3 regions of the Arthrobacter sp. SAFR-179 genome follow, and region 2 is predicted to be linked to each of the others. Evidence: predicted binding sites of a transcription regulator. Region 2 holds the regulator's gene; each other region holds the start of a gene.
What was found. The regulator Rex, encoded in region 2, represses fermentation and respiration genes when NADH is low (regulators of the CRP and FNR family bind a similar motif). The targets are predictions, from matches to a motif close to CTTGTGAANNNNTTCACAAG.

Region 1 (3,272 bases), on a different contig from region 2:
GTTCCGGCGGCGGCGCCCAGGCGGCCGCGTAGGTGCTGGACCGGCAGTCCACCAGCAGGTGCCCCTGGGCCAGGGTGCCCAGTGTCTGACCAAGCTGTGCCTTCCAGAACGGAGCCAGCCGGCCGACGTCGGGCAGGGCGGTGCCCATGGAGAGCCGGTAGGCGGGGACGCTGTCGCCGAAGCGAAGGGCTCCCCACAGTGCGGAAATCACCAGGACGGATGCGTCCGCCTTGCGCCGCTGGGCGGGTGTCAGGCTCCGGTAGCCCAGCGCGTCGTAGAGGACGCCCGAGTAGATGCTGTGTGCAGGGGCGGCCGGTTCGGCATGCAGGCGGGTGTTGCGTTCAACATCTTCGCGCAGCGAGGCCCCCACGCCCAGCAGGGCCAGGGCGTCCTGGTGGGCGCTGGCCGTTCCCAACGCCTCGAGGACCTTGGCGCGGTACGGGTTGAGTTCCGGGAAGTCCAGCGAGGACCAGTCGACGGCGGGCCCACGGAGCGCAGGTGTCTTGCCTTCGGAAGGGGGAAGCAGAATCAGCACCGTCCGATCCTACCGGCGACAAAAGCGGCGTGCGGGCGCCGGTAGACTGGACGTGGATGGGACAGCCAGACGGCCGCGCGCCACGTAAGTGACTCGAGGAACGTCCGGGCTCCGCAGGGCAGGGTGGTGGGTAACGCCCACTCGGGGTAACCCGCAGGCCAGTGCCACAGAAAACAGACCGCCTGCATGTCCGGCTTTGGCCGGCAGGGCAGGTAAGGGTGAAACGGTGGTGTAAGAGACCACCAGCTTCCCGGGTGACCGGGAAGGCTAGGTAAACCCCACCCGGAGCAAGGCCAGACAGGACACGTTCGAGGGCTGCCCGCCCAAGTGTCCGGGTAGGCCGCTGGAGGGTGCCGGCAACGGTACTCGTAGATGGATGGCCGTCGCTCCCTTTTCCGGTAACGGGAGGGGAGAACAGAACCCGGCGTACCGGCTGTCCCATCCGCACACCGGGTTTGACCCCGGGCGCCGGGTTGGGGATGCTGGACCGTGCCCGTAATCCCTGATCCCCGTCGTGCGGCCCGGGCGGGCGTTCCCGGCGTCCGTTCCCAGATCTTTGCACTTGGTGGGTTCCTTGCGCTGTCCGCCGTTGCATGGCTTCTCGCATCGGTTCCGATCATCCTCAATTCCAACGGCTGGTATGCCGGTTCGGTGAAAGCACCGTGGATGCCGCCGTCGTGGATGTTCCGGACCACCTGGATGGTGCTGTACATCGGAGTGGCAGTAGCCGCGTGGCTGGTTTGGCGCAAGGGCGGCCTGACCGGAGGCACCCGTGCGGGCTACGCTGTCCAGCTGGTGCTCAACGCGGCGTGGCCGATGGCGTTTTTCGCCCTGTATCCAATGCTCGGTGCTGCCGCCCTCTGGGCCGCCTTCATGGTCATCTTCGCACTCGCAGCAACCCTGGCCTTCCTGGTCCTGCGGTTCGGGCCGGTGGACGCCGCCGCCGGTTTCCTGGTGCTGCCGTACTTTTCCTGGGTTGTCTTTTCCGCCAGCCTGAACCTCTATTCAGCCGTCCACAACTGAAGCCCGGCAACGGCAGGGGCCTCTGCAGGTCTGCGGCCATGTGAGTGAATTCACGCAGCACAAGCGTGTTCCCTGCAGCGGGCCAAATTAGAATGGTTCACGGACGCAGGAGTTCTACCGCCGAAAGTTGCGCCCGCAGCCGGCGGTTTTTCTTTGCACGCGATCCAGGCGCCTGGGGGCCATCCCTGCAGGCGCCGGTGCCCCTGGACATCATCAGGTGGCCTACATCCGTGTACGAGGACGTACACGGCTGAACCGAGGAAGGTATTTCTGTGAGCCAGACGTCTGATTCTTGTCTTGATACGTGGATGGGCCGGGAGGCCCTCGCCGAGGCCATGATCCCGGTTATCGGCAGGCTGTACCGCGAAAACAACGTGGTGACCAGCATCCACGGCCGGAGCCTGATCAACAAGTCCACCATGAACATCCTCAAGGCACACCGCTTCGCGCGCCGCATGAGCAAGGACGAACTGCTCCTGGAGGACACCGCACCCCTGCTGAACACGCTGGCCAACCTCGAGCTGGGCGCAGCCGCGATCGACATTGCCCGCCTGAACCAGAAGTTCAAGGAAGAAGGCAACGGCGCCACCCTTGAGGAATTCCTCCGCGCTGAGCTCGCCGAGATCGTTGGCAAGCGGGGCGGCGATGACCGCACCAGCACCGACGTCGTGCTCTATGGCTTTGGCCGCATCGGCCGGCTCCTGGCACGCATCCTCATTGAAAAGGCCGGTGGCGGCCACGGACTGCGCCTGCGCGCCATCGTTGTGCGCCGCGGATCGGACAACGACCTCTCCAAGCGCGCCAGCCTGCTGCGCCGCGACTCCGTCCACGGGTCCTTCGAGGGCACCATCCGGATTGACGAGGACGCCAACACCATTACCGCCAACGGCGTGCAGATCCAGGTGATCTACTCGAACGACCCCGCCACGATCGACTACACCGCCTACGGCATCAACAACGCCCTGGTGGTGGACAACACCGGCCGCTGGCGCGACGCCGAGGGGCTTTCCCAGCACCTGCAGAGCAAGGGCGTGGCACGCGTGCTCCTGACCGCGCCCGGCAAGGGTGAACTGAAGAACATCGTCCACGGCATCAACCACCGCGACATCACCGATTCAGACCGGATCGTCTCCGCGGCATCCTGCACCACCAACGCCATCACTCCGGTGCTGAAGGCCATCAACGACAAGTTCGGCGTGGTGCACGGGCACGTGGAAACCGTCCACTCCTTCACCAACGACCAGAACCTGATCGACAACTTCCACAAGGGTGACCGCCGCGGCCGCTCCGCAGCCCTGAACATGGTCATCACCGAAACCGGTGCCGCCAAGGCCGTGGCCAAGGCCCTGCCCGAACTGCTGGGCAAGCTGACCGGCAGCTCCATCCGCGTCCCCACCCCGGACGTTTCCCTGGCCATCCTCAACCTCAGCCTGGAGAACGGCACCACCAAGGACGAGGTCAACAACTACCTGCGCGAAATGTCGCTGCACTCAGACCTCCGGAAGCAGATCGACTACATCGATTCACCCGAGGTTGTTTCCACCGACTTCGTCGGCTCCCGCCGCGCAGGTATCGTCGACGGACTCGCTACGGTCTCCACGGACAAGAACCTGGTCCTCTACGTCTGGTACGACAACGAATTCGGCTACAGCTGCCAGGTGGTGCGCGTCATGGAGGAAATGGCCGGTGTGAACCCGCCGTCGTTCCCCGCCAA
Region 2 (3,272 bases):
AACCGCGACGGCCACGTCAAGGGCGAGGACTTCTTCGACGTGGAGAAGTTCCCGGAGATCTCCTTCGTGTCCAACGGCCTGGTGGCCAAGGGCAACAGCTACGAGCTCACCGGCGACCTGACCATCAAGGGCGTCACTCGTCCGGTGACCCTGGAAACCGAGTTCAACGGTGTTGCCGTTGATCCGTTCGGCAACACCCGCGCCGGCGTTTCCGCCGAGACCACCATCAGCCGCAAGGACTTTGGCCTCACCTGGAACGCTGTCCTGGAAGCCGGCGGCGTGCTGGTCAGCGACAAGGTTGCCATCAACCTGGAACTCGCCTTCATCGCTCCCGCAGCATAATTCCACCCCGCCAGGGGCACACCCCGGCACCAGGCCTTCCCGGCCTCGCGCCGGGGTCCCCTGTTTAACGGCAGCCACCTGCGCGAATAGCCGCCGAATCACCCACAACGCCGCCTGCCGGGGGTACGGTGGACTTAAGCCATGCTGGGGGGAAGGCAGAGGACCGATTCCCGGCAGCCTACCCGGATCCCAACCTGCAGAAGGAACGCCATGAGTACTCCTCCCGTCCCGCCGCCCGCACCCCAGGACCCCCATTCCGGCAACGGCCAGCCCGGGCATGACCAGGCCGGCAACCAGTCCGGAGACAAGCAGCCCCGCTACGGTCAGAACGCGCCCCAGTATGGCCAGAATGCCCCGCAGTACGGCCAGAACGCGCCCCAGTACGGCTCCCAGCCGCCGGCAGCGCCGCAGTACGGCCAGAATGGCCCACAGTATGGGCAGAACCCACCGCAGTACGGCTCCCCGTATGGGCAGAATGCGCCCCAGGCTCCCGGCTACGGCCAGAATGCGCCCCAGTACGGGCAGTCGCCGTATGGCCAGTACCCTTCCGAGCAGCCGCAGCCCGCTGGCAGCAACGGAATCCCGCAGCTGGTGAACATCTCCTTCTGGCTGCTCATCGCGTCAGCCGTGATCTTCGTCGTCGCCATGCTCACCGGCCTCACCCAGCTGGACGATCCCGCCTACCGGCAGGCCTTTGAGCAGCAGATGGAGGCAGGCGGCGCCACCGGAGTCACCTATGACGACATCCAGGGAGTCATTGCCGGAACCCTGGTGGTGTTCGCCATCATCGGGGTGGCCCTCTACCTGCTGGTGGCCTTCTTTGTCCGGAAGGGCAAGAACTGGGCGCGTATCCTGGGCACGGTGTTCGCTGCGCTGTCAGTGCTGGGCCTCTTCGGTCCCCCCAGCCTGGGCACAATCGGAACGCTCCTGGGAATCGCGGCCATCGTGCTGCTCTACCTTCCCGGGGCGGCCCCCTACTTCCGGAAGCAGCAGCCGTTCGCCAACCCGTACTCGGGCGGCTTCGGCAACCCGTACGGACGGTAGCGGTACCAGCGCTGACACGCAGGCGGCCCGGGATGCAGCATCGCATCCCGGGCCGCCTGCTTTAACCTGTCAAACCGCTAGGCCGTCTGCCCGGGTGTCTGGGCCCGTTGGGCATGGTAGGCCAGGATCTGGAGTTCGGTGGCCATGTCCACCTTCCGGAGGTTCACGCCTTCGGGAACCTGCAGCATCACCGGCGCGAAGCTCAGCACGCTGTGCACCCCTGCCGCCACCACGCGGTCGCAGACGCCCTGGGCCACTGCGGCGGGAAGGGCCAGCACCACCATGTTGGCCCCGGTCCGGTGCAGGACGGTTTCAAGGTCTGCCACGTCGCTCACGCGCAGCCATCCCACCTCGTTGCCCACCACCATCTGGTCGGCGTCGAAGATGGCCACCACGTCGAACCCCCGCGATTCAAAGCCGCCGTAGCGCGCCAGTGCCTTGCCCAGGTTGCCGGCGCCCACGATGGCCACTTTCCAGTCGTGGGTCAGTCCAAGCGCGGCGGCAATGTGGCGGCTGAGGTACTGCACCTCGTACCCGACGCCCCTGGTCCCGTAGGACCCCACATGGGACAAGTCCTTGCGCAGTGTCGAGGAACTGACCCCGGAGGCTTCTGCCAGGGATTCGGAGGAAACGCGCTCCACGCCCTCGGCCAGCAAGGTGTTCAGGGCGCGGAGGTAAATGGTCAGCCGTGCCACCGCGGCAGGAGGTATCTGCTTGGCGAGTGCGCCCGTGGCATCCGGAAGGTCCGGTACAGGCTGGGGCGTTGAACCCAGGGATGTCACCCGCACCTCCCTTGCGTCGCGTTGTGAGTCCACTCTAGGTCCCTGCCGCTCATGCCTTCAAAACCCGGGCCATCGAAAACCCGCGACATCCGGGCATCTGATGTCACTGCCGCCACTCCCCTACTGGGCCATGGCCCGCTGCAGCACGCGTTCCAGGCGGGCCTCGTCAATCTTCCAGAAGTCGCGCTGCACGCCGTCCACCAGCACTACGGGGATTTCCTCGGCATAGCGCTCACGCAGGTCGGGCTGGTTGTCCACCAACTCTTCGCTCCACGTCAGGCCCAATGAGGCAGTGACCCGGGCGACGGCGTCGCGCGCCTCCTCGCAAAGGTGGCAGTCAGCTTTGGTGACCAGGACAACGCGGGGTGTAGCCATGGCTTAACGGTATCGCCGTTCGCGGCGTGCGGGCGACGCCGACGGCGGCCGGGCAGTGGATTGACTAGACTCGAGTCCATGCCCGAGGAGAAATACGTCGCCGTAGTCACGCGTCCGGTTGCTGCGCCGCAGCCGGGCGAGGCGGCGTTTTTCGACGTGGACAATACCTTGATGCGTGGCGCCAGCCTCTTCCATGTGGCGCGGAAGATGCACCAGCGCGGAGCCTTCACCCTGAGGCAGGCGGCCGGTATGGCCTGGCAACAGTTCAAGTTTGTGGCCCGCGGCGAAAACATGGATGATGTCCACGCCGTCAGGGACTCGGCCCTGACCCTGGCAGTGGGCATCAGCGTGGACGATATCAAGGCGCTGGGCGAAGAAGTTTACGACGAAATGATTGCGTCACGGATCTGGCCGGGCGCCAAGGCCCTGGCCGAGCAGCACCTGAGGGTGGGCCGACGCGTCTGGCTGGTGACGGCTACCCCCATCGAAGTGGCCACCGTGATCTCCACCCGGCTGGGACTGACCGGAGCCCTGGGAACCGTGGGCGAGGTTTCGGACGGCATGTACACGGGCAGGCTGGTGGGAGACATCCTGCACGGCTCGGCCAAGGCCGTGGCCGTCCAGGCCATCGCGGACGAGGAAGGCCTGGACCTGAAGCGCTGCTGGGCCTACAGCGACTCCTACAACGACGTCCCGCTGCTTTCGCTGGTGGGCCACCCGGTGGCCATC
Region 3 (3,272 bases), on a different contig from region 2:
GCCCACGCTGATGTGCTGCACGGGGGTGACAGGGTTTTCGTCGAGGCCCACGCGGGCCAGCAGCTTTGCGGCCTCCAGGTTGGTCTTGCGCCAGTCCACCCAGCCGTTGGTGGCCTGTTCGTTGCCAAGGTAGATGTTCTCGGCGATGGAGAGGAACGGGCTGAGCGCCAGTTCCTGGTGGATGATCACAATGCCCCGCTTCTCGCTGTCCGAGATGCTGGAGAAATTGCAGGGTTCGTTTTCGAAGAGGATTTCCCCGTCGAAGCTGTTGTGTGGATAGACGCCGGACAACACTTTCATGAGCGTTGATTTGCCGGCTCCGTTCTCACCGCAGATGGCGTGGACCTCTCCACGGTTCACATCCAGGGTGACGTCCTGCAGCGCTTTCACGCCCGGGAACGTCTTGGTGATTCCTCGCATTTGAAGAATGGGTGTGTTCATCGTCAATTCCCACTGACTGGTCGAAGCTTGGCCTTCTGCTGGTGCAGGAGGCTGCGGGCGGGGCCGTGGCCGGATGGAGGTCCGGCCACAGCCCCCGGACGTTGACTACTTGACGTCGGAGTCCTTGTAGTAACCCGAGTCGATCAGTTCCTTCTTGTAGTTGTCCTTGGTGATGATCACGGACTTCAGCAGGAATGCCGGGACAACCTTGACCTTGTTGTTGTAGGTCTTGGTGTCGTTGGTTTCCGGTTCCTGGCCCTTGAGGACGGCGTCCACCATCTTGACGGCCTGCGCGCCGAGCTGGCGGGTGTCCTTGAAGATGGTGGAGTACTGCTCGCCGGCGATGATCGACTTCACGGAGCCCTTTTCGGCGTCCTGCCCGGTGACCACCGGCAGGCTTCCCTTGGCGTAGCCGCCGGTGCTGGTGAGGGCGGAGATGATGCCGATGGACAGGCCGTCGTACGGCGAAAGGACGCCGTTCAGCTTGGTGCCGGAGCTGTAGGCGGAGGTGATGATGTCCTCCATGCGCTTCTGCGCCACGGGTGCCTGCCAGCGAAGGATGGCGGCCTGCTCAAACTTGGTCTGGCCGCTGGGAACTTTCAGGGTGCCGGCGTCCATGTACGGCTTGAGGGTGTCCATGGCGCCGGTCCAGAAGAAGTTGGCGTTGTTGTCGTCCGGGCTTCCGGCGAAAAGTTCGATGTTGAAGGGGCCCTTGCCCTCCACCTTCTTGCCGCTCGCATCCACCAGGCCCAGGCCGGTCAGCAGCGAGGTGGCCTGCTGGACACCCACCGTGTAGTTGTCGAAGGTGGTGTAGTAGTCCACGTTTGCGGTGCCGTTGATCAGGCGGTCATAGGCGACCACCTTCACGTTCTGTTCCTTGGCCTTTGCCAGGACGTCGGTCAGGGTGGTGCCGTCAATGGCAGCGATGATCAGGGCCTTGGCGCCCTTGGTCAGCATGTTTTCGATCTGCGAGACCTGGGTTGGAATGTCGTCATTGGCGAACTGGAGGTCCGTCTTGTAGCCGAGGTCTTTCAGGGACTTCTCAACGTTGGCGCCGTCGGCGATCCACCGTTCGGATGTCTGGGTGGGCATCGAGATGCCAACCAGCGAGTCGGCGGGCTTCGCCGCGCCACTGGATTCACTGGTTCCACCACGGGAGCCACAACCGGTAGCGCCCACGGTCAGGGCGAGGACAAGGGCCACCGCGCCCATGAGTTTTTTGATTCTCACCATTATCTCCTTCCGCGGCAGCATTGCCGCGAAGTGTTGTTGGACGGGGAAGCGGCGACGCTCCCGGTCCTGGCCACATTGTTGATGTGTCGGTTCAATATAGACTGATTTGTGAACGCTAACAAGAGGCTCCTTCCAGAAATCCCGAAACTCTTTCGACTTCATTGACTTCTGCTTTGTTAGCGTTCACACTTGCTGCAGCACTTAGCTTGACCCTGACCCTACAAAACCCGGTAATGAGGCCCATGCCTCCCGGATGGAGGCAACCCCATGCCAGATGCGTTGTTCACTTCCAACTCCGAGCCCCGCCATGATCCCTGCGTGATCGGGGTGGACTATGGAACGCTCTCAGGCCGTGCCGTGGTGGTACGTGTCCGCGACGGCAAGGAGCTTGGCAGCGCCGTCCACGAGTATCCCCATGCAGTGGTGACCGATTCCCTGCCCAAGGACGTGGCGGGCGACGACGGGGCACGGCTTCCCGGGGAATGGGCACTTCAGGTGCCCAACGACTACCGGGACGTCCTGCGCAGCGCGGTCCCAGCCGCGGTGGCGGACGCGGGGATCGACCCGGCCGCCGTCGTCGGCATTGCAACGGACTTCACCGCCTGCACCATGGTGCCGGTCAAAGCCGACGGCACGCCCCTGAACGAACTGCCGGGCTATGCCAACCGGCCGCACGCCTATGTGAAGCTCTGGCGGCACCACGCCGCCCAGGGGCAGGCCGACCGGATCAACCGGCTCGCGGCCGAACGGGGTGAAGACTGGCTTCCCCGGTACGGGGGCCTGATCTCCTCCGAGTGGGAATTCGCCAAGGGCCTGCAGCTGCTGGAAGAGGACCCGGAAGCCTACGCCGAAATGGACCACTGGGTGGAGGCGGCCGACTGGATTGTCTGGCAGCTGTGTGGCCGCTACGTCCGGAACGCGTGCACCGCCGGCTACAAGGGGATCTACCAGGACGGGCGGTACCCGTCGGAGGAGTTCCTGGCCGCCCTAAACCCCGAATTCAAGGGCTTTGTCAGCTCCAAACTCGAGCACACCATCGGACGGCTGGGCGACGCCGCGGGCACCCTGACGGCGGAGGCGGCGGCCTGGACGGGCCTGCCGGAGGGCATCGCCGTGGCCGTGGGAAACGTTGACGCCCATGTCACGGCACCGGCTGCGAAGGCAGTGGAGTCCGGCCAGCTGGTGGCCATCATGGGCACCTCCACCTGCCATGTCATGAACGGCACCAAACTGCATGAAGTACCGGGCATGTGCGGGGCTGTGGACGGCGGCATCGTTCCCGGGCTGTGGGGTTACGAGGCAGGGCAGTCCGGCGTGGGGGACATCTTCGGCTGGTTCACCAAGTACGGCGTCCCGCCGGAATACCACCAGGCGGCCAAGGACGCTGGAGTGGGAATCCACGAGTACCTCACCGGCCTCGCGTCGCAGCAGGCCATCGGGGAGCACGGCCTGATTGCGCTTGACTGGCACTCGGGCAACCGCTCAGTCCTGGTGGACCACGAGCTGTCCGGTATCGTGGTGGGCCAGACCCTGGCCACCAGGCCCGAGGACACGTACCGTGCACTGCTCGAAGCCACTGCGTTCGGTACCCGGACCAT

Region 1: ACR65K_RS06815 (glyceraldehyde-3-phosphate dehydrogenase) is a predicted target of Rex. The motif match lies at 1,596-1,615, and genes of this name have one in related genera.
Region 3: araB (ribulokinase) is a predicted target of Rex. The motif match lies at 1,780-1,799, and genes of this name have one in related genera.

The regions. Positions count from the first base shown of each region.
Region 1 is NZ_JBPFDM010000002.1:524,026-527,297, reverse strand. Features, by position in the region: gene ACR65K_RS06830 (YaaA family protein) at 1-535, opposite strand, end outside; RNA gene rnpB (RNase P RNA component class A) at 593-980, shown strand; gene ACR65K_RS06820 (TspO/MBR family protein) at 1,025-1,558, shown strand; gene ACR65K_RS06815 (glyceraldehyde-3-phosphate dehydrogenase) at 1,831-3,272, shown strand, end outside.
Region 2 is NZ_JBPFDM010000014.1:37,061-40,332, forward strand. Features, by position in the region: gene ACR65K_RS18545 (YceI family protein) at 1-342, shown strand, start outside; gene ACR65K_RS18550 (heme-copper oxidase family protein) at 553-1,386, shown strand; gene ACR65K_RS18555 (redox-sensing transcriptional repressor Rex) at 1,464-2,168, opposite strand; gene ACR65K_RS18560 (glutaredoxin family protein) at 2,289-2,543, opposite strand; gene ACR65K_RS18565 (HAD family hydrolase) at 2,622-3,272, shown strand, end outside.
Region 3 is NZ_JBPFDM010000018.1:15,711-18,982, reverse strand. Features, by position in the region: gene mmsA (multiple monosaccharide ABC transporter ATP-binding protein) at 1-441, opposite strand, end outside; gene chvE (multiple monosaccharide ABC transporter substrate-binding protein) at 547-1,674, opposite strand; gene araB (ribulokinase) at 1,942-3,272, shown strand, end outside.